DNA from 3 places in the Clostridium moutaii genome. Region 1 is predicted to be linked to each of the others. Evidence: predicted binding sites of a transcription regulator. Region 1 holds the regulator's gene; each other region holds the start of a gene.
The links. Region 1 encodes NrdR, which represses ribonucleotide reductase genes. Its sites were predicted from a motif close to CACNANATNTNGTG; they were not measured.
Positions count from the first base shown of each region.

Region 2: a site for NrdR is predicted at 7,963-7,976, ahead of AB8U03_RS02615 (vitamin B12-dependent ribonucleotide reductase). Genes of this name have one in related genera too.
Region 3: a site for NrdR is predicted at 8,431-8,444, ahead of AB8U03_RS04030 (anaerobic ribonucleoside triphosphate reductase). Genes of this name have one in related genera too.

Region 1 covers NZ_JBGEWD010000003.1:106,284-117,045, reverse strand. The annotation lists gene AB8U03_RS04910 (inorganic phosphate transporter) at 1-52, opposite strand, end outside; gene AB8U03_RS04905 (DUF47 domain-containing protein) at 45-668, opposite strand; gene phoU (phosphate signaling complex protein PhoU) at 800-1,456, opposite strand; gene pstB (phosphate ABC transporter ATP-binding protein PstB) at 1,490-2,239, opposite strand; gene pstA (phosphate ABC transporter permease PstA) at 2,252-3,139, opposite strand; gene pstC (phosphate ABC transporter permease subunit PstC) at 3,139-4,032, opposite strand; gene AB8U03_RS04880 (phosphate ABC transporter substrate-binding protein) at 4,112-5,008, opposite strand; gene pnpS (two-component system histidine kinase PnpS) at 5,174-6,895, opposite strand; gene AB8U03_RS04870 (response regulator transcription factor) at 6,913-7,611, opposite strand; gene pgeF (peptidoglycan editing factor PgeF) at 7,675-8,394, opposite strand; gene nrdR (transcriptional regulator NrdR) at 8,728-9,183, opposite strand; gene AB8U03_RS04855 (YlmC/YmxH family sporulation protein) at 9,310-9,579, opposite strand; gene sigG (RNA polymerase sporulation sigma factor SigG) at 9,644-10,417, opposite strand; gene sigE (RNA polymerase sporulation sigma factor SigE) at 10,491-10,762, opposite strand, start outside.
Region 2 covers NZ_JBGEWD010000001.1:511,490-522,251, reverse strand. The annotation lists gene AB8U03_RS02645 (hypothetical protein) at 1-98, shown strand, start outside; gene AB8U03_RS02640 (cobalamin B12-binding domain-containing protein) at 258-893, shown strand; gene AB8U03_RS02635 (uroporphyrinogen decarboxylase family protein) at 895-2,253, shown strand; gene AB8U03_RS02630 (cobalamin B12-binding domain-containing protein) at 2,549-3,202, shown strand; gene AB8U03_RS02625 (GntR family transcriptional regulator) at 3,220-3,918, shown strand; gene AB8U03_RS02620 (DUF1638 domain-containing protein) at 3,957-4,667, shown strand; gene AB8U03_RS02615 (vitamin B12-dependent ribonucleotide reductase) at 4,818-7,859, opposite strand; gene AB8U03_RS02610 (gamma carbonic anhydrase family protein) at 8,182-8,685, shown strand; gene AB8U03_RS02605 (M14 family metallopeptidase) at 8,782-10,053, shown strand; gene AB8U03_RS02600 (YaaR family protein) at 10,163-10,585, opposite strand.
Region 3 covers NZ_JBGEWD010000002.1:272,425-283,186, reverse strand. The annotation lists gene AB8U03_RS04080 (TatD family hydrolase) at 1-678, shown strand, start outside; gene AB8U03_RS04075 (3D domain-containing protein) at 1,006-2,046, shown strand; gene rnmV (ribonuclease M5) at 2,136-2,690, shown strand; gene rsmA (16S rRNA (adenine(1518)-N(6)/adenine(1519)-N(6))-dimethyltransferase RsmA) at 2,692-3,537, shown strand; gene AB8U03_RS04060 (DUF7922 domain-containing protein) at 3,640-5,013, shown strand; gene AB8U03_RS04055 (PsbP-related protein) at 5,030-5,614, shown strand; gene AB8U03_RS04050 (hypothetical protein) at 5,802-6,647, shown strand; gene AB8U03_RS04045 (Mrp/NBP35 family ATP-binding protein) at 6,708-7,556, shown strand; gene AB8U03_RS04040 (ferredoxin) at 7,679-7,867, shown strand; gene AB8U03_RS04035 (hypothetical protein) at 8,117-8,308, opposite strand; gene AB8U03_RS04030 (anaerobic ribonucleoside triphosphate reductase) at 8,462-10,567, shown strand; gene nrdG (anaerobic ribonucleoside-triphosphate reductase activating protein) at 10,592-10,762, shown strand, end outside.

The sequences.
Region 1 (10,762 bases):
ATATTATTGCAATTATAACTATTATTATGGTTAAAGTCAAGGCATTAAGCATTTTTCATTACTACTCCTTCAATAACATTTGCCAGATCCTCACAAGCATCCAATGTATTCTCAAGATACTGATATATTTCTCTCCATTTTATAACATCTATAACTTTCATATTTGATCTAAATATATCTCCAATAGCTTTTCTTGAAACCACATCTCCTTCCTCTTCTATTCTGTTTACGTCTATTATCATCCGTGGAAGTTTTTTACTTGTCTTCATATTTTTCAATTCTTCCATTATCACTATTATTTCCTCACAGCATTCAACTATCATATGACTCAAATTGGTAGCTTCTTCAGTACACTCATTTACGTTGAGCATAACAAACCTACTGGCAGTAGATTCTATAAAATCAATAATATCATCCATATCCTTGGCTATAACATATATGTCCTCTCTATCAAAGGGAGTAATAAATGTCTTATTCAACTGCTCTAATATTTCATGTTGTTTTCTATCTCCTTCATGCTCTACTTCCTTTATTTCTTTTAAGTTTTTTTCTGAGTTTTCCAAGTTGTCCAGAAAATTCAGCAGCAATTTTGAAGCCTTGTAAGCAATATTCGCCGTTTGAACAAAAAATTCATAAAATTTGTCTTCTTTTGGAGTAAAAGTAAACATCATATACCTCCTAATTATTGAAAATATTCGTTTTCGACCTAATAAAGTATAACATAAAAAAAACAAAAATTAAATAAAAAAAAAGTCCTAAGTATTGTATACTTAGGACTTAAAAATCCCATATATTTGCTTTATTCGTTCAAATCTTTCTGTTCTCCCGTAACCAGATATATTGTTCCTTCACATATATTTGTGACACGATCTGCTATTCTCTCAAGATACTTGCAAACAAACATCAACTGGATCATCTGGTTTGCTTTACTTTTATCTTTTTCTGTAATTTTAACCATGTCGTTAATTACATTTTTAAATAGTCTATCTATTTCATCATCCATTTTACAAGCTTCATAAGCTTTATCCAAATCCCTGTGCACATATGAATCCAGTGCCATCTTTATCATTTTATCGATTATATCCGACATTTCAGGTATATCTATTAATCTTTTTGCATATTTTTCATTCTTTAGTCTTAAAGTTATTTTAGCTATATCCACCGCATGATCTGCCATTCTCTCAAGATCCATTATAAGTTTGGAATTTGTAAATATTGTTCTTAAATCTATGGCAAGGGGCTGTTCTTTTGCAGTGACCTTTATACATTTATCTTCTATTTTCCTTTGCAAATCATCTACCAAATCATCATTCTTTATAGTTTGGAGAGCTAACTCTTCATCTTGATTTACCAGTGATTCTATACATTGGTGAATTTGTTTTTCAACTATACTTCCCATCCTAAGCACATCATTATGAATTTCTTTTAATGCATAATCAAATGCTTTTCTTGTCATAACCTGTCACCTCTTTTAAATTATTAATAAATTCTATCCAAACCTTCCTGTAATGTAATCCTCTGTTCTCTGATCCTTTGGTTTATAGAAAATATTTTCAGTTTTATCATCTTCAACAATTTCACCATTTAAAAAGAAAGCAGTATAATCAGATATTCTTCCTGCCTGCTGCATATTATGTGTCACTATTATTATAGTATATTTCTTCTTTAATATATCCATAAGTTCCTCTATTTTAAGAGTAGATATAGGATCAAGTGCAGATGTAGGTTCATCCATTAAAAGCACATCCGGTTCAACTGCAAGGGTTCTGGCTATGCAGAGCCTCTGCTGCTGCCCTCCTGAAAGTCCTAATGCATTTCTGTTTAATCTATCTTTAACTTCATCCCATATAGCTGCACCTTTTAAACTATTTTCCACCAGCCCATCTAATTCATTTTTATTTTTTATGCCATGTATTCTAGGACCATATGCTACGTTGTCATATATGGACATGGGAAAGGGATTAGGACTTTGAAATACCATTCCAATTCTCTTCCTCAAATCTATCACATCATAATCACTGTATATATCCCTATTTTCAAATAGTACTTTTCCTTCAATTCTAACTGAATCTATTAAATCGTTCATTCTATTTAAAGTTCTCAAAAATGTGGATTTTCCGCATCCGGAAGGTCCTATCAGCGCTGTAACTGAATTTTTTTCAACATTTAAATTCACTTTCTTAAGAGCTTGAACAGTCCCGTAATACAAATCAAGATTCACAGTCTGCATTATATACATTAGTTCTCCTCCCTATTTTTTACCTGTATAGGATTCATATATTTTCTTGCCTATTATTCTTGCTAAAAAATTAAATAGCAATACCATAATCACCAGAACTGCAGAAGCCTTGTTGGCTATTTGTGCTGCATCAGGCACCATTCCCTCTGAATTAAGCTTCCATATATATACCGCCAGACTTTCTGCCGGCCTCATCACGCTAAATGCTGACCCTTTATCTATCAGGCTTATATATGAAAATTTTAATTTAGGAGCACTCATGCCTGCTGTATATAAAAGAGCTGCTGCTTCTCCAAATATCCTGCCTGCCGCAAGTATTATACCCGTTAAAATTTGTGGTATTGCCGACGGAAGAACAACTTTTGATATGGTCTGCCACCTTGTTGCACCAAGTCCAAGACTTGCTTCTTTTACGGAAAATGACGCTGCAGTTATGGCGTTTTCACTTACCCTGGTTAAAGCCGGTAAATTCAAAACTGATATTGCAAGAGCTCCGGATAAAAGAGTAAATCCCCATTGGGTTATGTTTACAAATATAAGAAGCCCGAACAATCCAACTACAATAGATGGAAGGGAGGCCATAGTTTCTATGCACAACCTCATTGCATTTAAAAACATACCTTTTTTAGCATATTCGGACAGATATATGCCGGCTCCTATCCCAAAAGGTACACTTATTAAAAGTGCCACCAAAAGCATATAAAAAGAATTGAAAAGCTGAGGTCCTATTCCTCCTCCTGCTTCTCCAAACTTTTCATTTCCAAACAAAAAAGACGGCTTAAAGAAGCCTATTCCTTTAAACAGTATATATCCTATCAAGGCAACCAAAAGAGTTATTACAAAAAATGCTATTCCATAAAAAACTCCAGTCCAAATTTTGTCTTTTATTTTGGCATTCATCATTTAATTTCACTCCTTCTTCCTATAGCCCTTATTATTAAAATAAAGACAAATGAAATTATTAAAAGAAACAATGCCAAAGACCAAAGTGCATCATTCCATGCAGTTCCAGATACAGTGTTTCCCATATCCATGGTTAAAATACTTGTCAACGTAGTCGTAGGACTCAAAAGGTCTTTAGGAAATTTTATTGTATTACCTATTACCATCTGCACTGCAAGAGCTTCTCCAAAGGCCCTTGCAAGCCCCAGCACTACTCCTGTAAGTATTCCATTTTTAGCTGAGGGAATTATTACTTTGGATATGGTTTGCCATCTAGTTGCGCCAAGTCCATAGGATGCTTCCATATAACCTTTGGGAATAGTTTTTACAGCATCCGCCGATATGCTTGCTATAGTTGGCAATATCATAATACTAAGCACCAATATTCCTGCAATTAAGCTAAATCCAATACCGCCAAAACTTCTCTTTAAAAATGGGAGAAGTACGCTGAACCCAACCCATCCATATACAACTGAGGGTATGCCCACGAATAATTCCAGAGAAGGCTGTAATATCCTGGAACCTATTTTAGGGGATATGTAGTGCATAAACACAGCCAGAGCTATACTTACTGGTGCGCTTATTATAACCGCTCCTATAGAAACCAATGTAGAACCTGCAAAAAATATAGCAGCACCAAGTTTAGGATTACTGCTGTCTGGAATCCACCTGGATGTAAACAAAAATTCTGTTACAGGATATCCTCTCTTTACAAAGGTATCTATACCTTTTGAAGTTATAAAAATTATTATGCTCAAGGTAAGAATTATTATTATAACACCGCAGAGTGTTGCAAATCCTCTTCCCATATATTCATTTTTCATTTTCTTCCAGAATAATTTTTTGCCCATATTCACCAACCTCAACATTATATTTTAATGGCCGACTGCTTCTACAGTCAGCCAAAACAAATCTCTAAAGAAATTTTTTTTATTTCATATCACTCATTGGTATATATCCAAGTTTCTTTATTGTATCCGTATTTTCACTGCTGAGTACATAATCTATATAAGCTTTTGCCACACCTTTTGCCTCTCCTTTTGTATACATGTGTTCATAAGACCAGAAGGGATATTTTTTCGCAATTATATTGGAGGAATTAGCTTCCACTCCTTCTATTTTCAGTGCTTTCACATTTGCTTTAACTGCATCTGTCAAATATGAAAGTGCTAAATAACTTATTGATCCATCTGTTGTTTTGATGGCATTTTCTACATTTCCATTTGAATCCTGAGTTGTGCCAAGGCCTTCTTTTTCATCCTTGCCACCCATTACCGTATCTTTAAATGTAGCTCTTGTTCCAGATGACTTGGTTCTGTTTATTATATTTATTTTCATATCATCTCCCCCTACATCTTTCCAGTTTGTGATCTGACCGGTAAATATTTTCTGTATCTGATCTTTTGTTAAATTATCAATTTTTACATCAGGGTTTACCACTACTGCAAATCCTATAGCACAAACTTTGTGGTCAACAAGCTGTTTTGCCTTGCTTGCATCCAATTTTGATTCTGCCGTTACATCAGAATTTCCTATGTCTGCAGTTCCCTGAAGTGCTAGATTCAATCCCGTGCCGCTTCCTCCGCCTTGTACATTAACTGTGGCCTTGGTATTTTTTTGTGAAAATGTCTTTCCAATTTGTTCTGCCAAGGGTTGAAGTGCTGTGGATCCTGCAAGTGTTATAGAACCTGATATATCCTTACTGCTATCATTTGTAGTGTTTCCTTCACTGGTATTACCCTTACTTCCACCACAACCTGCAAGAACTCCTGTTGCCAAAACAACAGCTATGGTTACTATAAGGCCTCTAAAACCTTTTTTTCTCATAACGCTATAGACCTCCTCAAAATTTAATATGTAATATTTCTTGTTGATTACTACATTATTTATAATATCCCACCAAAGTTAATGTATTATTATATTAATGTTAATTAAAATTAACATACAAAAATAGACAGCTTTAATTTTATTTGAATGCTGTCTATTTTTCGATCATGTATCTAAATTTTTATTTGAATCTATGGGGATTATAACCGTAAACCTACTGCCTTTTCCAACTTCACTTTCAAGTTCTATAGTTCCATCAAATCCCAAAACTATATGTTTTACTATAGCAAGTCCCAATCCAGTTCCTCCTGCACTTCTAGATCTAGCTTTATCCACTCTATAAAATCTTTCGAATAACCTTTCCTGATGTTTTTTTGAAATCCCAACTCCGTTGTCTTCCACAGAGATTAAATAGTTGCCATCACTAAAATCTGTGCTAACCTTAACTATTCCTCCATTATCAGTATATTTTATTGCATTATCTATTAAATTTATAACCATCTGCTTAAACCTATCCTCATCCCCCCATATGTTTGGTACTTCACATAGTGTTTTTTGAATTTCTATATGTTTTTTTTCTGCAGAAGCCTTCATCATACAGCATATATCTTCTATTATGCGATTTGCTTCTATTATTACAGATTCATCCATTTCGTTGTTTTCTATATGTGACAGTGTCAAAATATCATTTATCAATCTGGTGAGTCTATCCGCCTCATCATCTATTATATTTAAAAATTTATTCTTATCTTCTTTATCTTCCACGTATTTCAATGTTTCCGCAAATCCTTTTATGGAAGTAAGAGGTGTTTTCAGCTCATGAGAAACATTGGCTACAAATTGGGATCTCATATTCTCTAATTTTTTTATATCGGTTATATCCTGTACTACTGCTACTTTCCCTATTCTTTTACTTCCATTAATAATGTAGGCTCTTTTTATCCTTAAACTTTTTTCTCTAGGCCAGAGTATTTTAATTTCCCTGTAATTGTCCTCTTCACTTTTAAATATGTCCTCCAATTCAAAATCCCTTATTTCATCCATTAGTTCTTCTCCTATTATGTCTTTGTGGATTCCAAATATCCTCTTTGCATAGGGATTCATCATTATTATCCTGTACTCCATATCCACAGCTATTACGCCGCTGTCCATACTCTTAAGTATGGCCTCCAGCTTATTATGCTTATCCACTGAATCCTCTAGTGTAATCTGGAGTTTATCAGCCATATTGTTGAAAGTTTTAGCAAGCTGTCCTATCTCATCATTGGATTTAATTCTCACCCTGTTGTCAAAATTTCCACTAGCTATACTGGAAGTAGTGTGCTGAAGTTTTTCAATAGGTCTGACTATTGATTTTGAAAGTTTTTCAGCAAATAGCAGCGAAACCAATACGGAAAAAATCATTATAATTATATAATATTTAAGATAATTACCCTCAAACCCTTTAATTGCCTGCATCGTAAGTGCACTTCGTATTACGTATCCATCTCCAAATACGGTGGCAAAATACAGTGTTTTCTTATTTGTAGTATCACTGAGTCTAATATCATAACCTGTTCCATTTCTTCTGGCTTCCTGTATTTCTTTTCTTGAATTGTGATTACCCATATTTTCCTCTGAAGCTACTGAATCACTAATCACTTTTCCACTTTTATCTATAAGAGTTTCTCTTATAATTGTATTTTTAAATTTTTTTGTAGAAAAACTGCTTTTATTCTCTGATGGTTCATGTTTTATTACATCTATTATAATTTGATTATTTAATTTTAAAGTTTGTTCCATATTTTCAATATACTCACGATTTTCAATAACTATAAACAATAAGGTGGTTATAAGCATACTAAATATAAGGGTGCACAACATGGAGAACATTAATTTTTTCTTCATTTTATCACCATCACCACTTATTCCTCTGAATTGAATCTATAACCAATTCCACGAATGGTTTCTATATATTTAGGCTTGCCATCCAAGTCCTCTATTTTCTGTCTCAGATGTCTTATATGCACATCTATAGTTCTAGTTTCTCCAACATATTCATATCCCCATACCTTATCCAGCAAAAAATCCCTGGTCATAACTCTCCCCTTGTTTTCTATGAGTATTTTTAAAAGTTCAAATTCCTTCAGCGTTAACTCCACTTTATCCCTATTCTTGATAACTTCATGCTTTTCAAAATCTATACTTATATTTCCAAACCTATAGTTTTTATCTACGGTCTTTATGTCAGTTCGCCTGAGAACGGCTTTAACTCTAGCTATGAGCTCTCTTATAGAAAAGGGTTTTGTTATATAATCATCTGCTCCCAGTTCAAGACCCAATACTCTGTCAAACTCCTCTCCTCTGGCAGTTATCATTATTATAGGTGTGGAAGATATGGCACCACTGTCCCTTCTTATTTCTTTACAAACCTCATAACCATCTAACTCCGGAAGCATAACATCCAGCAAAATGAGATCAGGTTTTTCTTCTTTTGCAATCTTTAGTCCATTTAATCCATCACCTGCCACAATAGCCTTATATCCATTCTTTTTAAGATTAAATCCAATGAGTTCACAAATATGTTCTTCATCATCTACTATCAATATTTTTTTCTGTGACATAATATTACACCTCCATGATACAGTTAATGATTAATAATCAACTGCATTGTACAACTGTTAGGCTTATTCAGCAAGTGGATTCAAATAAATAAATGAAAACATTCTTCCCGTATTTTTATCTCTTCTGTAAGAATATAATTGGAATTCACCATCACATACCGTACAAATATCCAGATAATTTATATTTTTTTCTTTAACTCCTTTTTCCTGCAATTGATATAATATGCACTTTTTCAAATCTAAATTTCTACCCTCAGATATATCTTTGCCTCTGTAAAAAGATGAATTTTTAAATTTATCTATCAATTCTTCTCCCACCTCGTAACAACAACTGTGAATATGAGGTCCTACACATACCTGCAAATTCTCCGGTTTACTTTTAAAATCTCTTTGAAGCTTTTCAATTGCTTTAGAAACAATGCATGCTAGTGTTCCCTTCCATCCACTGTGAACTGCAGCTATTACTTTTTCTTTTTTATCATATATAAGTACTGGAACACAATCCGCATTAAAAACTCCGACAGCTGTATATGGCTTATTTGTAATTATACCATCTCCATCCTCCATCTCATTATTGTAATCAATAACTTTACATCCATGAACCTGATTCAAATACCCTACATTCTTTAATTCAAACCAGTTTTTTAGGTTTTCAATATTTCTTTTTCCTGAATTTTCTGCTTTATTAAAATTCAAATTATTTTTAGCTGTCGAAAATACTGCTTTTGCTCCTTGAAAATCTACACTTATAAATTCATATGGTCCAATTGCAAATTTTTTCATATTATCCTCCAAATTAATTTTATTCGAAGGCTGCCATTGCTAACATCCCCAACTTCGTAAAGTGGGGGATAAGCACTGCTGCCTCTGGATACGTTCTTCCCCTAAAGGATAACGTATTCTAAGTGCTAAAGACACTAAGAATACTGTTAATAAGGTTCAGGTACAAAATCATTCCCTATGAGTAAAATCCACCTGAATCTAAGAATTACTTTATGTAAAAATACTTTAAATATATTTTAACATCATTTAATGATAACTGGAAATATATTTAAAAACTTAACCTTTTCAACTTAAATTTAACATAAATAAAATGATATGCATGTGCATACCATTTTATTTATTGGAAATAAGATTTTTTATCTCTTCCATAAAAGTATTTATATCTTTGAATTGTCTGTAAACAGATGCGAATCTTACATAAGATACTTCATCCACCTTTTTTAAGCTCTCCATAATCATTTCTCCTATTTCAGAAGAACTTATCTCCGTAAGCATTTTATTATTTATTTTTTTCTCCACTTCATCTGCTATGCTCTCAATTTGTTTTCTTGAAACAGGTCGCTTTTGACATGCCTTTATAAGTCCGTTCAATATTTTATTTCTATCAAAATACTCTCTATTCATATCTTTCTTTATGACTAACAATGGTACATTTTCAATTTTTTCATAAGTAGTATATCTTTTATTACAGTTTAAACACTCTCTTCGTCTCCTTATAGCCATATCATCATCTGTAGATCTAGAGTCCACTACCTTACTTTCTCCATATCCACAATAAGGGCATTTCACCTTAATTCACGTCCTTTGTATAATATAATATATAAGTAATTATACACCTTTTTGCTGAAGATTCTACTATTTATTTTAATTATTGCAATTTACACTATGATTTTATTTAGATAATACAGAATTTTTTTAAACTTTATCTGCCAATTTTTCTCCATCTATTAAAATTACATCCACCCCTATTTTTTTTATATTTTCCCAGGGTACTTCTATATCTTCATTTTTGCTAAATAAGGATATTTTAGAAGTCTGAGAAGGCAAAACAACAGATATTATTCTATGTTCGTCACAGTCTATCTTTAAATCCTTTATAAACCCCAATTTTGTACCAGTGTTTACATCTATAATTTCCATATCTTTTAAATTAGTTAAGGAAAATAAATCACCTTCCATATCCATATATGTACACCCCTCCATCCTTTTTTATAAAACACAAAAATTCAATTTAATATATCTTTAGCTCTTATATATAATTCCTCATGTGCCTTAATGCAGTCTTTTCCAGCCTAGATACTTGAGCTTGAGATATTCCTATTTCATCTGCCACCTCCATTTGAGTTCTCCCATCAAAAAATCTCAAATTAAGAATCAATTTTTCCCTATTGTTTAATTTTTTCATAGCTTCCTTTATAGCTATATTTTCAAGCCAATTTTCATCTACATTTTTAGTATCACTTATCTGATCCATTACATAAATGGCATCTCCTCCATCATGATATATGGGTTCAAATAAAGATACCGGATCCTGAATTGCATCTAATGCAAATACCACCTCTTCTCTAGGTATTTGTAATTCCTTAGCTATTTGAGATATAGTTGGTTCCTTGTTATTTTCTCTTATTAATCTATCTCTAACTTGAAGTGCTCTATAGGCAATGTCTCTAAGTGATCTACTTACTCTTATTGAGTTGTTGTCCCTCAAGTATCTTCTTATCTCACCTATAATCATAGGAACCGCATAAGTTGAAAATTTAACATTTTGACTTAAATCAAAGTTGTCAATAGCTTTCATAAGTCCTATACATCCTACTTGAAATAGATCATCTACATTTTCTCCCCTATTGTTAAACCTCTGTATTACACTTAACACCAATCTTAAATTGCCTTTTATAAATTTTTCTCTAGCACTATTGTCTCCTTGCTGCATTTTTATTAAAAGCTCTTTCATTTCCTTTCCTTTTAGAACTGGCAATTTTGATGTATTTACGCCACAAATCTCAACCTTATTAATTATCATGTAATCAGCCCCTTTAGAATATATAGCATTTTAAGTATTTACTAAGAGGCCAGATTTTATACTAAAGACAACCTTATAACATTTTATTTATTTCTTTTTTTAGTCTTTTTATTATTCTCTTTTCAAGTCTGGAAATATAGGACTGTGATATACCAAGTAAATCTGCAACTTCCCTTTGTGTTCTTTCTTTTTTGCCGTTCAATCCAAATCTCAAATTTACTATTTCCTTTTCCCTGTCACTTAATTTTTTCATGGCAATAACTAAAAGTTGTTTATCTACCTCATCTTCTATAAAATTATATACCACATCATTATCAGTGCCTAAAATATCAGAAAGCAGTAACT
Region 2 (10,762 bases), on a different contig from region 1:
TATTTGGCACAGATAAATCAATGATAAGTCCGGCTGATGGTAAAGCTGAAAATCTCAAGAAAGTAAATGATTTTGTGAATAAATATGAAAGTTATTAAAGGAGGTAAAATATGGCCAATAAAGAAATATTGCAAAAAATTGCCAAAGAATATATGGGGGCAAAAACAACTGAAGAAATTGAAGCAGCTGTAAAATTGCTAATCCATATGTTATAGAGTTAATATATTATATATGTATAATTTTAGGAGGGAAAGGTTATGGATTATAAATTGTTAACACAAGCAGTGGGAGATCTGGATGAAGACAAGGTATTTGAAGTACTCAAGGAATTTGTGGGGTCAAATCCCAGCGAGGAAGAGGCGCAAAAAGTGGTAAACGCATGTCAGGATGGCATGGGAATAGTAGGAGACTTGTTTGACAAAAATGAATACTTTGTAGGAGATCTTATTTTTGCAGGAGAACTTCTCACAAATGCCATTGATATATTAAAGCCTGTTATAGGATCCGGAAGCTCCAAGAAAGTAGGAACTATTGTCTTAGGTACAGTACAGGGAGACCTGCATGATATAGGGAAGAATATATTCAAGAGCATGGCAGAGGCGGCAGGGTTTGAAGTATATGATATAGGAATAGATCAGCCCGCATCATCCTTTATAGATAAAATAAATGAAGTTAAGCCACAGGTTGTGGGAATGAGTGGAGTACTCACTCTTGCCATCGATTCCATGAAAAATATAATTGATGAATTTGAAAAGGCAAATATAAAGGACAAGGTAAAGATAATAATTGGCGGAAATCCTGTTACAAAAGAAGCTTGTGAACATGTAAGAGCAGATGCCTTTACAACAAATGCTGCAGAGGGCGTAAAAATTTGTCAAGGGTGGGTGAACTAATATGGAAGATGTAAGGAAAATACAAGAGGAAAGAACTTCTTTATTTCATGACGTATATGATGATAAAATACCAAAGAGAGTACCTGTTAATATTTCCCTGCCATTTGAGCCAACAGCACAACTTGGCAAAATTGACCTGGTAGAAGCTCAATGGAAACCCACTATAGTTGAAGAAACAATAGATAAACTCTGTCAGACCTTATATTCTGATGTATGTCCGTGTGGTGGGTCACTTAGATATCCTTCATTCTATCAGGCACTTGAATCACAATCCTTTGTAATGGGATCAAATGGATTCATACAGCATCCAGAAGTAACAGGAATGCTTCCTGAGGATTATGATTATCTTATCGAAAAGCCCTATGACTGTCTGATTGAAAGGGTAATACCAAGGCAGTACAAGGCACTCCAGGCAGAACCTATGAACATGGCCATAAGTTTTGCCAAGAGTCTGATGGGATATAACGGCGATTTTATGGAATTGGGCATGGTTATTGATAAGATGAATAGAAAATATGGATATTATGCAGGTGGACTAATGTCAGGCGGGTTCACTGAAGCTCCATTTGATTTTCTTGCAGACCAGCTCAGAAGTTTCAAAGGTATAAGTGTAGATATAAGGAGAACTCCTGAAAAGGTAGCAGAAGCATGCGAAGCACTTTATCCAATAGTGCTTAAAAAAGGTATGCCAACACAGATATCAAATTATGGTTCAGTATTTCTACCTCTTCATATGCCCACATTCATGCGTGAAAAGGATTTTGCAAAACTGTGGTGGCCGAGCTTTAAAAGATTACTTGATGAATATGCTTCAATGGGAATACATTGTAATATATTCTGTGAAGATGACTGGACCAGGTATCTTGATTATCTGTATGAACTACCTACGGATACAACCATGATGTTTGAATATGGTGACATTAAAAAGATCAAAGAAAAACTCGGGAAGAAACACATCATAACAGGGTTGTATCCAATGTTAACACTTTTAACTCATACCAAGGAAGAATGTGTAGACAAGGCCAAGGAAGTAATAGATATACTAGCTCCTGGTGGAAAATATATTTTTGGAATGGATAAACAACCACTATCACTTAGTGATGTCAATATGGAAAATTTCTGTGCTGTTACAGAATATGTTCATGATCATGCAGCTTATAGCGATGCTGGGGAAACAGCAGGAATGCAATTTAACAAAAATGACTATAAAGTTCTTCCTTCAAGAAAACTTGAAAGCAAGTATTATAGGACCTGGGAACAGTATAGGGAAAAGCACCCTAAGGTATCTGAGTTTGGAAAGGCAAAACTTCAGGGATTTGAAGAAGCAATATTCCAGTATTTGATTTATCTATTATTGTAGATATAGAAATAAAACAGTATTTGAAAAATTATACTATATCTAATTTAAAGAGATACACTTCCGGACTTTGAGTTAGAACTCAAAAAAAGAAGTGTATCTGCTTTAAAAATTGCCTGAAAATTCATTAATATTCACATAATTTCTTCATATAATATCTGACTAGTATTGACAAAAACATTTTGCAATTCTAATATTATAATTAGAATAGATATGTTTAATTTTGATGTAAGGCTATTGTTTAAAGGGCAATTAAATAGGTTGCTTTTAATTATATTAAGTGTCAATGGAGGAAAAGATGGATAACCTCACGGAATTGAAAAAGTTGATTGTAAAACATGTAGAACAATTGGATGAAGAAGCAGTAATAAAGCTTGCTGCTGAAGCTTTGAACAAGGGAATGGATCCGGTAGCCCTATTGGAAACTGTCAATATAGGCATGGAGAAGGTTGGAAAATTATACGAAGATAAAAATTATTATATAGCGGATTTAATACTTTCAGGACTTATTTTTAGAAGAATTTTAGAATTGGATAAAATGAAACAACACTTTCTCCAGAATAAAGATAAAGGTGTAGGAAAAGTAGTTCTGGGAACAGTAAAAGGTGACATTCATGATATTGGAAAAGATATTTTTAAAGGTATGCTGGAGGCCAATGGATTTGAAGTAATCGATTTAGGTGTAGATGTGCCAAAAGAGGAATTTGTGAGAGCTGTAAAGGAAAACAAACCCGATATTGTAGCCATGAGCGCCGCACTTACAAATACCATAGAGACTATGAGAGATGTAATAAGAGCTCTTGTGAAAGCAGGAATAAGAAACAGGGTTAAAATTATTGCAGGTGCCAATCACATGAATTCGGATATAAGCAAGTATATTGGGACAGATGATTTTTCCAATGATGCTTCTACTGGGACTAAAATATGTTTAAAATGGATGAGGGAAGAATAGTAAGGAGTAGCAAGATGATGAAGAGTCCAATATATGTTAAAATTGTTGAGGATATACGAAATAAAATTAGCAGCGGCGAACTAAATCCAGGTGATGATTTGCCTTCTGAAACAACTTTGTGTAATGAGTATGACACCAGTAGGATGACAGTAAGGAAGGGACTTTCCATTTTATCAAATGAGGGGTATATATATTCCATTCCTGGAAAAGGTTATTTTGTAAAAAAGCCAGATTATAATAAATATATTTTTGTTTATGATGAAATGAATAACCTAATTAATAATGTGGATAAGATAGAACTTTTATCTGTAGATATTATTTTCCCTGATGAGGAATTAGCCGGCAACCTTCAAATTAGCAAGAATAAAAAAGTTATAATGATTCGAAGGCTGTTTTACACTGAAGAAGAGCCTATGGCCTATGATATCAAGTACCTGCTATATCAGAGGGGGGTTCCTATTGTGGAAAACGAAATTGAAAATGCCACTTTCCCTGAAATGATATCCAACAGGACTTCTCTGTATGATTTAAATAAGGAACTTATCATATATGCAAAGGTTCCGGAAGAAAGAACGAAAAAATTGCTTCATATATATGATGAAATTGCCCTGTTTGTAGTAGAACAAAAATTATATGATATTGAAGATAGGCCTATTGGACTTGGGATAACCTATTTTCGTGGAGATTATATTAAATTACATGGAGTTAGCAAATAATATTGAAAATACAGGTAAAAGGGGGATGAAAGTTAAAAATGAATACTTTGATTGTAGCTTGTCGTACTATTGAAGATGAATTAAAAAAAATAGTGAATGAAATCAAATGTAATTATCCCGTATTGTGGATAGAGTCTGGTCTTCACCTGCAGCCTGATTCTTTAAAGGAGTGTTTGCAACATGAATTAAACCATATATCAAATGTAGATCAAGTTATTTTGGCTTTTGGGTATTGCGGAAATTCTATAATTGGGCTTAAACCTCCAACTTACCGTATGGTGTTTCCACGGGTGGATGATTGCATTACTTTGCTTTTAGGATCTTGCAAAAGACGTAATGAATTGGCTGGCGGCAGTGGAACTTATTTTTTAACTAAAGGATGGCTGGAATCTGAAAGAAATATATGGGTTGAATATCAGGATGCGGTAAAACGTTATGGAAAGAAAAAAGCGGAAAAAATTTATAGTATAATTTTTAAACATTATAAGAGATTGGGAGTTATAGAAACTGGAGCATATGATCTTGAAAGTTACTTAGAAAAAACAAAAAAAATAGCAGAAGAATTGAAATTACAATATGAAGTATTGCCTGGAACACTTGAATATATTAAAAAGCTTTTGACAGGTCCCTGGAATGACAAGGAGTTTATAATTATAAATCCAGGTGAAACGGTTACAATGGAACGTATTTATGATACAGATGAGCAGCCTTTAAATAATGAGCAGTGCATAATCAATAATAAAATATAAACAGTTGACAGTGTATTTGCTGTCAACTGCTTGTTATGAGTAAGTAATTCACACCAAATCAAAGATTCAGGTTCTAATATGAGAAACTCCTCCGCCCTTTGGTCAGCGGAGTAAGCGATTCACGTCAAATCAAAGATTTAGGTTCTCTGCTTAGCTGCAGCCTGTAGTGGAACCACAGTCAAGGCAAACCATGCAGGTGCCGTTTCTCACCATTCTAGTGCTGGAACAATTAGGACAGGTTGAACCATATATTCTTTCTCCATCTATTTTTTTTGATCTGATTTCAGTAGTATTAATTTTTTGAGAATTTAATTCAGTGGAAGAATTACCTAAAATCAAACTGTCTTTGTCATAATTTTCAGGTTTAACTTGACATTTGGAGAAATCTCCAAGTTCTATATCTATTATCTTACTTACAAGATCTGATATAGAGGATACGTATTTTATATAAGGGTGTTTTTGAACAAATCCATAGGGCTCATATTTCTGGCCTCGCAGCATCCTGGATATATCCTGTGCTGGAACGTGATACTGGAGCATTACGGATATTGCCTTAGACAGAGAATTCAAAAGTCCCATTATTATAGTTCCTTCTCTATCTGTAGTTATATATATTTCAGATATTTCTCCGCTGGAGGATCTGTTCACTGTGGTATATATTTTCACATCATCTATTTGCGCAGGATGGGTTGTTCCCATGCGGATTCCCACAGGTTTATCCCTTTTGGAATATTTTACCCCCTTTTGCAGATCTCTGGCCTTGTTTAAAAGTTGATTATAGGTTAAGTCTTCCAGCCTTATGTTGTCCGAGGCAGATAAACTTGTATTTAAAGGCTGGGCCGCTTTAGAAGAATCCCTGTATAGAGCAATACCTTTAATTCCAAGTTTCCAGGAGGATAAGATTACATCTTTAAAGTCCTGTATGGAAGCATTTTTGGGCAAATTTACAGTTTTAGACACTGAGCCTGATATAAGGGGGGTTATGGAGGCTACCATTTTTACGTGTCCCATAGGATCAATATACCTTTCACCGCTGCCGCATTTATTTGAAGTGTCAAATATATCAAGATGTTCATCTTTTAAGTGAGGAGCGCCTTCTATTTTGCCATCAAGTATTTTTTCGTAAGTAAAATCATTTTCAGTTACAGTTTCTTTTTCAAGTACATAAGATAATATATCTTCTATTTGTTCAGTGGTGTAACCAAGCTTTTTTAAAGCTATAGTTATCACCGGATTTATAATTGTCATAAATCCGCCGCCAGATAATTTTTTATAGACGATATGACTAAAAAATGGTTCTATTGAAGTAGCACCACAGTCCATGGCAAAAGATATAGTGCCAGTAGGTGCTATAACTGTAACTTGAGCATTTCTATAGCCAAATTTGGCACCGCTTTTAAGTGCATCTATCCAGCAGCTCTTCAATTTATCTCCTATATAGGATAGATTCTGTATTTTCAGAAGTTCATGATCTACTTTTAAAGGGGTATAATTTAATCCTTCAAATTCATTTGAAAAGCTGGAGCCTATGGTTTTTGAAAATGATTCCATATCTACAGAAGCTGCTCTAGCATGATTTCTAAGCACTTTCATCATATAAGGCTTATTTATTTGAAACTTTTCAAAAGATCCTACCTCTTTTGCCATAAGAGAGGATACATAGTAGGACTGACCCGTGAGTATTCCCACCAGTGAAGCTGCCAGCGTTCTGGCTTCATTTGAGTCATAAGGATAGCCCATAACCATAAATAATGATGCTATATTGGATATACCAAGTCCTGTGGTTCTAAAAAGATGAGTTTTTCTTGCTATGTCTTCAGTAGGAAACTGTCCCCAATGTATAGAGGATTCAAGAATTAACTGAACCAGGCTAATTATATGCAAATATCCTTTTATATCAAAAATATCTTTATCTGTATCATAAAATTTATATATATTTATAGAAGCAAGATTACAGGAAGTATTATCTAAAAAAGCGTACTCACCGCAGGGGTTTGTAGAATTAATACTGTTATAAGAAGCATTTACTTTTCCGTCTTCTCCAGCAGGGCATGTGTGCCAGGCATTAAAAGTATCACTAAATTGAGGGGCAGGATCTGCACATTTCCAGGCAGATGTATTAAAGATATCCCAAATTTTTTTTACTTTTTCTGTTTTTGCCACTTTGGAGTCAACTCTCCCTGTAAGATTAATGGTCTCATCGGGATTTGCCTTTAACCTGTCTACTTTACCCATAAAGCCGTTGGAAAATCTTACTGAATTATTGCTGTTTTGACCCGAAACAGTTTCGTAAGCCTCACCATCAATATCCATATCGTATCCCATTTTGCCAAGAGCCCTTACCTTATCCTCTTCTTTTGATTTCCAGCTTATGAAATCCATGATTTCAGGATGATTTACATCCAGACACACCATTTTGGCAGCTCTTCTTGTAGTGCCCCCGGATTTAATGGCACCTGCATTTCTGTCCAATGCTTTTAAAAAACTCATAAGTCCTGAGGATGAGCCGCCTCCAGATAATTTTTCACCTTTTGCTCTTATGGTGGAAAAATTAGTACCGGTTCCGGATCCACCTTTAAATAACTTTGTTTCTGTTACAAATTGATCGGATATGGAATGGCGGCCTAAAAGTTTATCTTCAATAGATAATATAAAACAGGCAGAGGCCTGAGTCCTGGTATAACTATCCTCACATTCCATTACTTTATTAAGGGTATCATCAAAATAGTAATTTCCCTGTTTTACACCTTTTATGCCATAGGATAATTTAAGACCTGTATTGAACCATTGAGGAGAATTAGGAGCATACATTTGATTTAAAAGTCCATACACACATTCATCATAAAAAATAGAACTTTCTTCTTCTGTTTTTATCAATCCTTCATCTTTTAAAGATTCACGCCAAAAATTTACCATTCTGTGGGCTACTGATTTCATACTGTTTTCATAGCCGAGCTTTCCTGGAACACCAGCTTTTCTAAAGTATTTAGAGGCTATTATGTCACAGGCATTTTGAGAATATTGCTCTGGAAATTCTAGATCTTTCATATCTACCAGAACTTTATGGGTTTTATGATCTTTTAAAAACACATCTGTTTTTTTCCATTTAAATAAATCATATACTGTTTTATTATTGTTTTTTTCAAGGGATTTTGTATAATATCTTTTGAACAAGTCCTTTATACTATCCAATTATAATTTACCTCCTTGTATAAGTTATTGTATCGAAATTATATATTTTGTATGTATATTCAAAGAGCAAATACTATATGTAGTACTTATTTAAATAAATAAGTACTACATATAGTGCTTATTTATTATATTATATATTTCATAAAAGTTCAATTTATATATATGGCATATTTCACCCTGATTTTTAAATAGAATGCTTTTTATAAGTTTATTTATACTTTATGATAGATAAACTTATAAAATACTTCCTCATTCAACTCCAAGTAGTTTATAATTAGTGTTAAAATATAAATAAATATCAATACGAAGGAGATTAAGTCATATGATAAGAAAATTTCAAAATTACATGCCGGAAATAGATAAAGATTGTTTTATAGCAGATAATGCAGAAATTATAGGAAAAGTAAAAATTCATGAAAAAGCCAGTATATGGTTTGGAGCCGTACTCAGGGGTGATGTGAATTATATATATGTGGGAAAAGGAAGTAATGTACAGGATAATTGTACCCTTCACACCAGCGGAGGAATGAATCCCGTAGAAATAGGAGAATATGTCACTGTGGGACATAATGCAATAATACATGGAGGTAAAGTCGGAAAGTATTCTTTAATTGGTATGGGATCCATAATTTTAGATAATGCCGAAATTGGGGAATTGACCATTATAGGAGCTGGGAGCCTTGTAACTAAGAATAAAAAGATACCATCTGGAGTGATGTGTATGGGATCACCGGCAAAGGTTGTGAGAGAGCTTACGGAAGAGGAAAAAAATTTTCTAAGGAATTCAGCAGAGGGGTATATTAAAAAGGCTGAAAACTACAAGTAGTGTGCTATTAAAGGATAGAGTCCACAGATAATATTTAATCACTTATTTTATAAGTTAAGTATAAAATATAGTGTTAATAATATTTGGAGATTGAATATGCCCAATTTTAAATTAGGTTCCAAAAATAATCAGGTGATGCAGATACAAGCTACTTTAGAAAAGGCAGGATACAATCCGGGACCCATAGATGGAATGTATGGCATACAAACTGAAGGTGCAGTTAAAGACTTTCAGAGAAACAATGGTCTGCTGCCAGATGGAATAATAGGACCGGATACTTATAGGATACTTAGAAGTTTCATGCTGGGGTATGATAATTACATCATTAGAACGGGAGATACATTATACAGCATAAGTAAAAAATATGGGACTCAAGTTTATAAAATAATAACAGCTAATCCGCTGATAGAACCTTTGGGTCTGATTCCAGGAAGCACAATTAAAGTACCCTATAGCATGGATGTAGTGAATACAAATATAAATTATACTTACAATGTACTGGAAACGGATTTGATGGGACTGGAAGCCAGATATCCATTTATGACTGTAGGAAGTGCCGGACAAAGTGTACTTGGAAGACAGTTATATTATGTGAGGCTTGGAGTAGGGGACAATCAGGTATCCTATAATGGTTCCCATCATGCTTTAGAGTGGATAACAACTCCACTTTTGATGAAATTTATAGAAAATTTTGCAAGAGCCTATTCTGAAGGTAGAAATATAAGAGGATACAATATAGGGGATATATGGAGCAGGAGCAGCATATATATAGTACCTATGGTAAACCCTGATGGAGTAGAGCTTGTTTTGAATGGATTAACCAGTGACAATCCTTTTTACAGGGATCTTATAAGATGGAATAGTGGTAGTACTGATTTCTCTAAAGATTGGGAAGCAAATAACAGAGGGGTTGATATTAATCATAATTATAATGCAAACTGGCAGCTTTCAAAGGAGGCAGAACCTTCTTATGGTGTGTATGGTCCGGGACCTACCAGATATTCAGGACCTTATGTTGAATCAGAACCGGAAACCAGGACAATGGTAAGATTTACAAATAGCCATAATTTTAGACTGGTATTGGCTTATCATAGTCAGGGACGGGTTATTTATTGGCAGTATAATGCATTGACTCCTCCAGAATCAAGGAGAATAGCGGAAATGTTTTCCAGTGTAAGCGGGTATACTATGGAGGAGACTACTGGTATAACATCTTATTCAGGATACAAGGACTGGTTTATAGAATATCATGGGAAACCCGGATTTACTATAGAAGTAGGCAGGGGAACTAATCCTCTTCCTATAAGTCAATTTGATGAAATATATAATGAAAATGAAGAACTCCTTCTGCTGGCCTCAGTCATATAACAATTTATTTAAGTTAGAAAGTAAAAATGAAAGGTTAAGAGTTATGGATAATTTTTGATGTTATATAGTTTTAATGGAAGAAATCATCTAAAACTCTTGACCCTAAACTTTATTTATATATATCCACTAGAAGACCACTTATATCATCTATGGTAGCGGCCACATCCAAGTTTTTCTTCTGATCGTTCATAAGCATCTCAGTAAGATCCTCCAGCTTTTTATCTATAGTGTCCACTGTTATAAAATATTGTGTCTGCCAGAAACTTATATCTTTTTTCACATTGTACATGTATTTTAAAACCGATTCCAGATATTCTTTTATCATCTTTTTATAAAGTTTAACATCTGTGTAACATTTGGTTACAGATAATCTATTCCCTTTCTTTTTAATATTATCAAACATATTTTTAAGTTGATCTTCTGATTTTTTTTCCATTTGAGAGTTAAAACTCTGGGAAAAATCTTTTTTTACTTTTATATTTTTATTACTTGAAGAATGAGGAGAGGTTCCACCAATTCTAGAAATTTCCATAATATACCTCCGAATTTTTATTTAAAATATCGATGATTAAATATTATATATTATATTCATTATATATAATATTTTAATAAAAACATAGTGAATTGTATTAAAATTTGTATTAAAAATAAATAAAAGGTACTGAGTTTAATAATATAATACAGTTAATAATACCACATTATATAAAAC
Region 3 (10,762 bases), on a different contig from region 1:
AATGTAGTAGGAGTACTAAATTGTGGTTCTTCCATAGAAGGATCCAGAACTTCTGTTAAATTGGCAGAAAAGCATGATATATTCTATGCAGCCGTGGGAATACATCCGGAATATTCAGATAAATTTGACAACAATACATTAAATGAATTGAGAAATCTGGCACAAAATAAAAAAGTGAGAGCCATAGGAGAAATAGGACTTGATTATTATTATGAGGAAAATCCTTCTAGAGATATACAAAAAGCTGTATTTATAAGACAGATGAAATTGGCACAAGAGCTTAATTTGCCTGTGATTATACATGATAGATCAGCTCATGAGGATACTTTAAATATAATAAAGCAATTTAAGGATGTTATTGGTGAGATTCACTGTTTTTCAGGAAGTGTTGAATTTGCAAGAGAATGTTTGAAACTAGGATATTATATAGGATTTACAGGAGTAGTGACTTTTAAAAATGTAAAGAGGCTGATAAATGTGGCAAGAGAAGTGCCTGTTGATAGGATTTTAGTTGAAACTGACTGTCCTTATATGGCACCAGTTCCCTTTAGAGGTAAGAGAAACAGATCTGAGTATATTCAATCTATTATGGGTAAAATAGCGGAAATAAAAGAATTGGATATAAGTAAAATAAGCAAAATAACAATTTCTAATATAAATCGCTTGCTCAAATTGTAATAATAGTGTAAAATAGGAAAGAGATGTCAACATATTTATTTTAACTTGATTATTCTAGTAATCAAATTTATATTTGCAACATAATTTATATTAAAACCACCTAAAAATAATAAAAACTGTATTTCAAATAGAAAGCTGAATGACTGGTTTTGAAACATGAAATATTTTTATAATATCGCAATCATAAATAATTATTTTATTTATAAGTTTTATGCATAGGGATGCATTGATATTTTGAGAAACAGTTTTATACAGGGCGATGTTTGACATAAATTTAGATCCCATTTATAATGGGATATGTCGCTTTTGCCCAGAGGAGGTATTTTTATGGTGGAGAGGTTTGAAACTTGCTTAAAGAAATATTTTCCCCGTGGTCCTAAGATAGAGTTTATTGTATCTATAAGTTTAGTAATTTTGACTTTAATAATGTTTAGTGTAAAAAAAACGGTGATAATTTCGGTAGATGGTAGAGAGACAAAGGCCGTTACATTCAGCCATACTTATGGGAAGGTTCTAGCAAGCAATGGAATTAAAATAGGACCAAGGGACAAAGTAACACCTAGTCTAGACAAGAAAGTAGAAGATAAAGGTAGATTAATAGTTAAAAGAGCAGTAGAAGTTGAAGTAGCAGTTGATGGTAAAAAACTAAATATAAAGTCAGCAGAAGATAATGTTGGAGATTTCTTAAAAAAAGAAAATATTAAGACTTCAAGATTGGATAAAGTGTATCCATCTAGAGACCATGCTGTTGAAAAAGGAATGAAAATAGTAGTGACTAGGGTTCAAATTAAAAACATGAAGGAAAGTAGACCTATAGAATATGAAACAGTTTTAAAAAATGATTCAAAGATTGAAGATGGGACTAGAAAGCTTTTACAAGAAGGACAAAATGGCGAAAAGGAAACTACAACCAGAATAATATATGAAGATGGTAAAGAGGTTTCCAGAAAAATAATAAGCGAAATTGTAAAGAGGGAACCTGTACAAAAGGTTGTAGCTGTGGGGACGTTAGCTGATAGTACTCCTTCTAGGGGTGGAAGCCTTAATTATGCCCAATCCATTAAAATGAAAGCAACTGCATATACTGCAGATTATCAAAGTACAGGTAAGAGACCTGGGGATTCAGGATTTGGCATAACCGCTTCAGGAACTGTTGCAAAGAGAAGCAGCGGAAATTACAGCTCTATAGCAGTTGATCCTAGAGTAATACCGCTTGGTACAAAACTTTATGTAGAAGGTTATGGCTATGCTATAGCTGAAGATACAGGTGGAGCTATTAAGGGTAATAGAGTAGATTTATTTTTCAATTCAGGATCAGAAGCTGTTAACTGGGGCGTAAAATGGGTTGATGTCTACGTAATTGGGTAGGAGCATGTGCTCCTATTTTTTCTTTAAATAAGTGATTTAGATCTGTTGATGTATGTTCACTGGATCAATTTATTACGAGGAGGAACTTTATGATAAAAGAAGTAATAGTAGTGGAAGGAAGAGATGATATAACAGCTGTTAAAAGAGCTGTAGATGCTGAGCTTATAGCCGTAGGGGGATTTGGAATAAATAAAAAGATTATAGATAGAATAAGGGAAGCTCAGAAAAGACAGGGAGTTATAGTGTTGACTGATCCGGATTTTGCAGGAGATAAAATAAGAAAAATTATATCAAAGCGAGTTGAAGGAATAAAACATGCATATATATCTCAAAAGGATGGAATAAAAAATGGAGATATAGGAGTGGAAAATGCTCTTCCGGAAACTATAATAAATGCTTTAAAGAGTGCAAAATGCCAGCTGAAAGAAAAAAGATATGAATTTAACATAAATGATATGATATTTTTTGGACTTACAGGAAAATTAAATTCCAAGGAAAAAAGAGATCTTTTAGGAAAAGAGCTTGGCATAGGGTATTGTAATACTTCCCAATTTTTATTTAGGCTGAACAATTATGGAGTAACAAAAGAGGAATTTAAAATAGCTGTTAATAAAATAAATAAAAGGATGAATAGGGTGAAATAATATGAGTGAGTTGTCTACGGAAGATATAGTGAAAAAATATGGCTTTAGGTTTTCAAAAGGTTTGGGGCAAAACTTTTTAATAGATACTTCAGTATTAGAGGATATAGTAAATAGTGCGGAAATAGATAAAGAAGATTTGGTTGTAGAAATAGGTCCGGGAGTTGGGAACTTAACAAGGGAACTTTTAAAGGCCGCAAAAATGGTATGCGCAATTGAGGTGGACGTGAATTTGATTCCTATTTTAAAAGAGGAGTTAAAAGAGTTTACCAATCTTCAGTTAATACATAAAGATGTACTAAAGATGGACTTTTCCCAAATAATAAATGATGAGAGTAGTGTAAAGATTGTAGCAAATCTACCGTATTATGTAACCACACCTATTATTGCAAAATTATTAAATGATCATTATAATTTTAAAACCTTAACCATAATGATACAAAAAGAGGTGGGAGAAAGAATTGCAGCCAAACCTGATTGTAAGGAATATGGTGCACTATCTATACTTGTTCAATATTATTGTGATGTTGAATTGATAAGAAGAGTAGGAGCTTCTTCATTTATCCCAAGGCCTAAGGTGGATTCCATAGTTATAAAATTGATTAAATTGAGTAAACCAAGAGTTGGAGTTAAAGATGAAAAGTTGTTTTTTAAAATTGTAAGATGTGCTTTTAATATGAGGAGAAAGACTTTGTGGAATGCCCTAAAGGTATTAAAGATTCCTAAAGAGCATATGGAAGAAACCTTTAATATGGCTGAAATTGATCCTAAAAGAAGAGGAGAGACATTGTCTGTTGAGGAATTTGGTAAATTATCCGACTGTATACATGAAGTATCCGCTAATTTATAATCAGTGTAGTACGATTTTTATATAGAAGTTAAAACTATTTGTTCACTTTTTGGAAGTTACTTCATATATTATAATGAATATAATATATGGAGGTATAGGAAGTTGGCACAAAAAAAGAGTTATAGTAGATACTTTATAATATTACAAGAAGACGAAAAAGGGTACTCTTTAGCTTCTGATAAGATTGCTTCAGGATATGCAAAATTGGAGATGAAGAATGAAAAGTGCAAAATATCGTATTACGTACAAAATTTAAAAAAGGAAAAAACACCGTATTATATGATACTTATATGTAATAAAAAGGATATGAAAAATATAATTAAAATAGGTGAAATGAACATAGATGATTATGGAAGAGCGGATATATGCTATGAATATCCTATGAGTAATGTGGCTGGTAGCGGTGTATCCATGGATAAGGTGTCAGGAGCCGCTATAGTCAGAATGCTGGATAATAACATAGTATCTGTAATGAGCGGATTTGCAAGTACAGAAATACCTGAATGGAAAACCTTTAGGATATTAGAGGACAGAAGTAAGAACTTAAAAGAAAAAGAAAATAAGGATGTTGAAGAATTAAAGACCGTTAAGCCAGAAAAGGTTGAGGACAAGAGTATATTTGATAAATATGAAGAAAGCATAGAAAGAGCTAAGACCAATAAAGAAAATATAAAAGAAGATGAAAAAGATATAAAAGATATAAAAGAAGCACATTTAGGTGAGAAGGAAGAAAAATTAGATAATGTAGTACAGGTTGAAGATTCAGAAGAAAAGAAAGTATGTAAAAAATCAGAAGATGAAAAAGATATGAATAAAGAAATCCCTAATTATGAGAAAGATAACGATGAAGTAGAGAAAAATAATAAGGAAGTTATTGAAGATGTTTTTGAATCAAAAATTAAAAAGGATCTTGAAATGGAAGATATAGAATATGAGATACCAAAAGAGGATAGTTCTATATATGTAGATGATTCCAGCACTGAGGCGTATGAAAAGGCGGAGTTAAATAGACATAAATATGAAAATAAAGAAGGCATGAGTGAATCGGTAAATTACCCCAAGGGTCCTGAGGGAGACTTTTTCAACAATCTTACGAATGGATTTAAGGAGACCAAAAACATAAGTAAAGAATTGAAAAGATGTAAGTGGTATAAGGTACCGGTAAGTTCCATGGAAGATATGTATAATATGAACGATTATAATAAGTATGCTTTAATATATTATCCTATGATAGGGTACTATCCATATATAAAAAAACATTGCCAGTATTTAATGGGATATAAATGTGATAAAAAGGGTAGAGTAAAGTATTTAATATATGGGATTTTGGGCACTAAGGATAAAAGAGATCAGCCTTATGGAGGTAAATCTGGGTTTGTCACATGGATATCTTTAAAAGATAAAAATAAAACAGGGTATTGGCTGATGTTTTATGATTTTAAAACAAACACAGTAATAATACCTGTAAGAAAATAATATTATGGCGCCTTTTATGAAAGTGATATTGATAAATAAAAGAAAACTTGGAGTTACAATAATTATAATAGGGCTTATGATAATTTTATTCGGACTTGAAAAAAACTTTGATATGAAATTAAAGTTCACAGCTTTAATGCAAAATGATATAAAATCTTTAACTCAGTACAGCGGATTAAAAAATAGATTAAAATATAAATTGCCATCTAATTGGATTTGTAGAAATCAGGATATATTTGGAGATGAAATAGTATACCACAGTGACTTCAAAAGTGCAGACAGTAAAATAAATGGTTTTGTTCAAGTTTGGAATTTAAAGGGGGATTTAAAAGTATTTTTGCAAAACAGCAAAAGTATATCTGAAGAACAGAATTTATATAAAGATTATAATATAAGAAGAATTAATATAAATGGCAGTGATGGGTATTTGGTTGAATATACTATTACAAAAGAAATTGGAGATAGCTACAGAGGTATAGAATATTTTTTAGAAAAGGGGAAGCAATTTTGCAGATTTTCTTTTTTTGTAAAGGACACGGATTTCAAGGAGAATATGCCTACTATATTTGAAACTATTGTAAAAACTTTAGAGTATAAATAGTAAAGTATTATATTTTATCCCTTTCAGGTTTAATTGCATGAAAGGGGATTTTTTTGCTATAAGTATGTTATAATATTCATAGATTTTTTAGCATAGAAAGGGGTTGAAATCCCATGCTGCAAATGAAGTGATAGATAGAAATTTACATATTAAAAAATTGATAATATTTTAGCAGCAGGTGAGAAAATTGAAAAAATTCACTAAAGAAAGATTGAGCATATTTTTAATATTAAGTACACTTGTAGTAGCTGTTTTATTATGTGGCTGTAATAAAATAGATGAATTGGAAGTTAAAGCTGGCTTAAAAAATTCGGATTTTGAGTACATAAGACAGGGAAAAGTTGATAAGATAGTTATTCAAAATATAAGAGATCAGGGATTTAAATTTGTAGTTACTGATCAAAATGCAATTAAAGATTTGTATGATATACTGTCTTCGGGTAAAAAAGTATCAAAAAAGTCCTCCTTACAACCGGATTATATATTTGAAATAGATGAAGGCAATAATAAAATTCATAAGTTTAGTTATATAGCGGGTCTTGATAAAAAAGATTTAGGAAATCTTTATAGTAAGGATCAGACATATATTATATCAAAAAGAATAGATAGTGATATAATTAATAATTTTTGGAATATAAGAATGCCTCCCAATAATTTTAAACAAGTTTATTATGGCTCAATAATGAATACTTTAAATGAGTACTTTAAAGATAAAGACAGAAATAAAAAAATAGGAATAAATTTTAAAGATGATATAGATGGTGAAAGGTTTATATTATCCACTGAAGTAGAAGAATTTAAGTCAGATCTCAATGGCAAGTTTAAAAATGCTGGCATAGGTAACAATGATAAGGATAAATATGATATATGGGTTACAGTAAAGACTGAAGGGTATAAATCTACGTTGTATAAGGCAACTATCACATTCTGGGATAAGAAAAATGAAAGTGAAAAAATTTATTATATATATGATACCTATAGTGGTGGTGGATGGACTATAAATGTATCCCAGAATCAGCCAAAAGATTTTTAGAGTAATATTTGAGATAAGATAGCCAGTGAATAAATGGATTTATAAAAGAGGAGGAGAAATATGGGTAGTTGTGATAATTGTTCAAGTAAATCTAAATGCAATAGCAGAAGTGAAAATGGGTGTGATTTTATATTCCCAAAATACGGCAATATAAAGCATATAATAGGTATTATGAGCGGAAAGGGCGGAGTTGGGAAATCAACGGTTACGGGAATATTAGCAGTAAAATTGAAGGCTGCAGGTTATAAAGTAGGAGTACTTGATGGAGATATAACAGGTCCATCTATGCCTAGATTTTTTGGAATAAACAATAAAAGGGCAGATATAATTCAAGTTGATAAAAACCAGGAGATAAAATTTTTACCTGTAGAAACCTCTTTGGGAATAAAGGTAATATCCTTAAATCTTTTAACCGAGGAAGAAGAACAGCCGGTTATTTGGAGAGGCCCTATGATAGCAGGAGTGTTAAAACAAATGTATTCTGATACAAACTGGGGGGAATTGGATTATCTTCTTATAGATATGCCGCCGGGAACAGGGGATATAGCCCTTACTATAATGCAGGAATTTCCACTAGAAGGGGTGGTTATAGTTTCTACTCCCCAGGACATGGTATCCATGATAGTAAAAAAAGTGGTTATAATGGCAGAAAAAATGAACGTAAATATTATAGGTGTAGTGGAAAACATGTCTTATGTTAAATGTAATAGCTGCGGAGAAAAAATAAGGCTATTTAGTAAAAAGTCTGCAAAAGAACAAGCTCAATATCTGGGTTTAAAACTACTGGAGGAAATGCCTGTAAATTCTGAATTGCTAGAAAGCATGGAAGATGGAAAGGTAGAGAGTTATATAAGCAATTCTTTTGAGTACAATGATTTATTGGATAATTTTGCAACAAAATTAAAATAATTTTAATTTGCATATAATAATCCAGTTTTTGGGGAATAATATAAATCAAAGATAATTTTATTTATATTATTAAATTATAACGAAAGAGGTGAAAGTCCTGTTATTTGTAACAGGAGAATATTATGAAAGCAGTAGTTGATAAAGATGTTTGCGTAAGTTGTGGATTATGTCCAAGTACATGTCCTGATGTTTTTAGCATGGATGATGACGGGAAAGCAGTTGCAATTACAGGTAAAGTACCAGAAGAATTGGAGGACTCTGCAAAGGAAGCAGAGGAAGGTTGTCCGGTTTCTGCCATTACTGTAGAATAAAAAAGAGTATATCAGGCTCTTCTTATGTTCGGGTTAAGTTTGTTCATAAGGAATACTTTTCGTACCTGAATCTTAGAAGAGCTTATCAACCACTCAATGGTAGCCTTCGGATAAACAGATTTTTAAGGTTCAGAATAAATAGAGATTTATTCTGAACCTTAAAAATGTTATAGGAAAAACTCATTGGGGAAAGATCATATATTTTAAATATAAAGTTATTACGGTAAAATTTATTGTTTGAAAATAAAATTAGAATATATTAAAGGGAGAAGTATTTTTGAACTTATCATTTGACATAGATTTGGGATGAGGATCTATGTTTACAGCATCCCCTATTTTAATGTTAGAAGGCAAATGAGAAGTACCTACATCAACAGTGGAGCCATCCTGAAAACTTATAAGAGCCTCTGTAATATTTAAATCTATTATTTTGCCAATCATAAAAATTTCCTCCTAAAGTTTAAATTTTTATTAGTTTTATCATTATTTAGATTATTATTCCTAAAATTTAATTTTAAGATTGATTTTCTATATGCGACATAGTATAATAATCAACGTGGATATACAAGATATAGTAGGTGGGAGGAATAATATATGCTACATGTTGTAAAAAGAGATGGAAGAAAAGTTGATTTTGATTCTATTAAAATCACTAATGCCATAAAAGGAGCTTCTGATGAAATAGGTCGTGAATTAAAGGAAAGTGAATTTATTGACTTGACGCAGAAAGTTGCCCAGCATATAGAGAAGTTGGATTTAGAAGAAATAAATGTAGAGGATATACAAAATATAGTTGAAGAGGTACTTATAAAAAGAGGATATTTGAAAATAGGATTATCTTACTCAAATTATAGAAAAGAGAGAAATAATATAAGAGAGATAAAATCTGATCTTATGAAAGCCATTGACAAAATAGGAGTTCAGACAGACAGGGACAATGCCAATGTTGGTAATAACTTTAGCGCAAAACTGTTAAGAATAGCAAGTGAATCCAACAAATGGCATAATCTGGCTACCATGCCAAAGTATTTGGCTAAAGCACACGAAAATGGAGATATATATTATCATGATTTAGATTCCTATAATTTGACTATAAATTGTCTTCATATACCAACTAAGGAAATGCTTCTAGGTGGATTTAATACTGGGTATGGAAATATAAGAAGTCCTAGGAGAATAGAATCTGCTGCAGAACTTTCCTGTATACTTTTGCAGTCCTCACAAAACGACATGTTTGGGGGACAGTCTCATCCGGATTTTGATAATGATATGGCTGTTTTTGTTGAACCTACAAGAAAGGAAATAGCCCGTGATTTAAAAGCAGTGGGAGTGGAAGAATATAAAATAGAGAAAATTTTAGATAAAAAGTTGAGAAGAAGTATAGAGCAAGCCATGCAGGGTATGATCTATAATTTAAATACCATGCATTCCAGGGCAGGTTCACAGGTACCTTTTAGCTCCATAAATATAGGTGTGCCAAGATCAGAGGATGCAGCTTTAGTATGTGAAATATTTTTACTGGAGTATGAAAAAGGCTTGGGTAAAGGTGAACAGCCAATATTCCCCAATATAATATTCAGAGTTAAAAAGGGTGTAAATAAAAATGAAGAGGATCCATATTATTATCTATTTAAGATAGCCTGCCAAGTGGCTTCAAAGAGGATGAATCCCACATTCATGAATTTGGATGCGGATTTTAACAAGGTGTATTACGATAAAGGCATAATACCCGCAACAATGGGATGCCGCACTTATGTCTGTTCTAATGTAAATGGGGAGGCAGGTGTAAAGGGCAGGGGAAATATAGCACCTGTTACTATTAATTTACCTCGAATTGGTATTATCTCCAAGGGAAGTAAAGATAAGTTTTTTGAACTGCTTGATAAAAGGCTTGAGCTTTCAAGACAATCTATTATGCACAGATATGATATTTTGAAAAGATTAAAGGTTAAAGACTTGCCTTTTGTAGCTGGACAAAAACTTATGAGAGGAGCTGAAAATTTAGAGCAGGATGATTCCATAGAGCCAATATTAAAACAAGGCACATGGGCAATAGGATTTATTGGACTTGCAGAAACATTGGTTGCATTAACCGGAAAACATCATGGCCAAGATGAAAATTCAAGAAGGCTTGGGATAAAAATAATTGCTCATATTAGAAATTATACGGATAAGCTTACAGAAGAAACTCATTTGAATTGGAGCTGTTATGCAACTCCTGCAGAAGGACTGAGTGGAAAGTTCATAGTTCAGGATAAAAGAATATTCGGAGAAATACCTGATGTGACAGATAAGGAGTATTATACTAACTCCTATCATATCCCGGTAGGCTTTCCAATATCTATAAAGGACAAAATTGATATTGAAGCTCCTTATCATAAATTATGCAATGGAGGACATATAAGTTATGTTGAAATAGATGATTATCCATCGGAAGAAGTTGTTAGAAATATAATCAACTATGCTTATGACAATACCAATATAAGTTATATAGGAATAAACTTTCATATAAGGTATTGTAAAGAATGCGGTACTTATTTGCATGGTGAAGATACATGCCCTAAATGTGGAAGCAATAATATCCAGGGCATATCCAGAGTGACGGGATATTTATCACTGGATGAAAGATTTGGAGAGGGAAAGATGGCGGAAAGGGCAGACAGGATATCCCAGGGAAAGGGAAAACATGTGTATTCTTAAGTTATCTTATAGAGGTGAAGTTTAGTGGCAACAAAAAAAGTCAGATTGGCAGGTATCGCCTATGAAAGTCTGGTTAATGGGCCGGGGATGAGGAGGGTGTTTTTTGCTCAGGGATGCAAGCATAATTGTAAAGGATGTTTCAACCCCTCCACACACGATTTCAATGGAGGAGAGTTAAAGGATACAGATGATTTG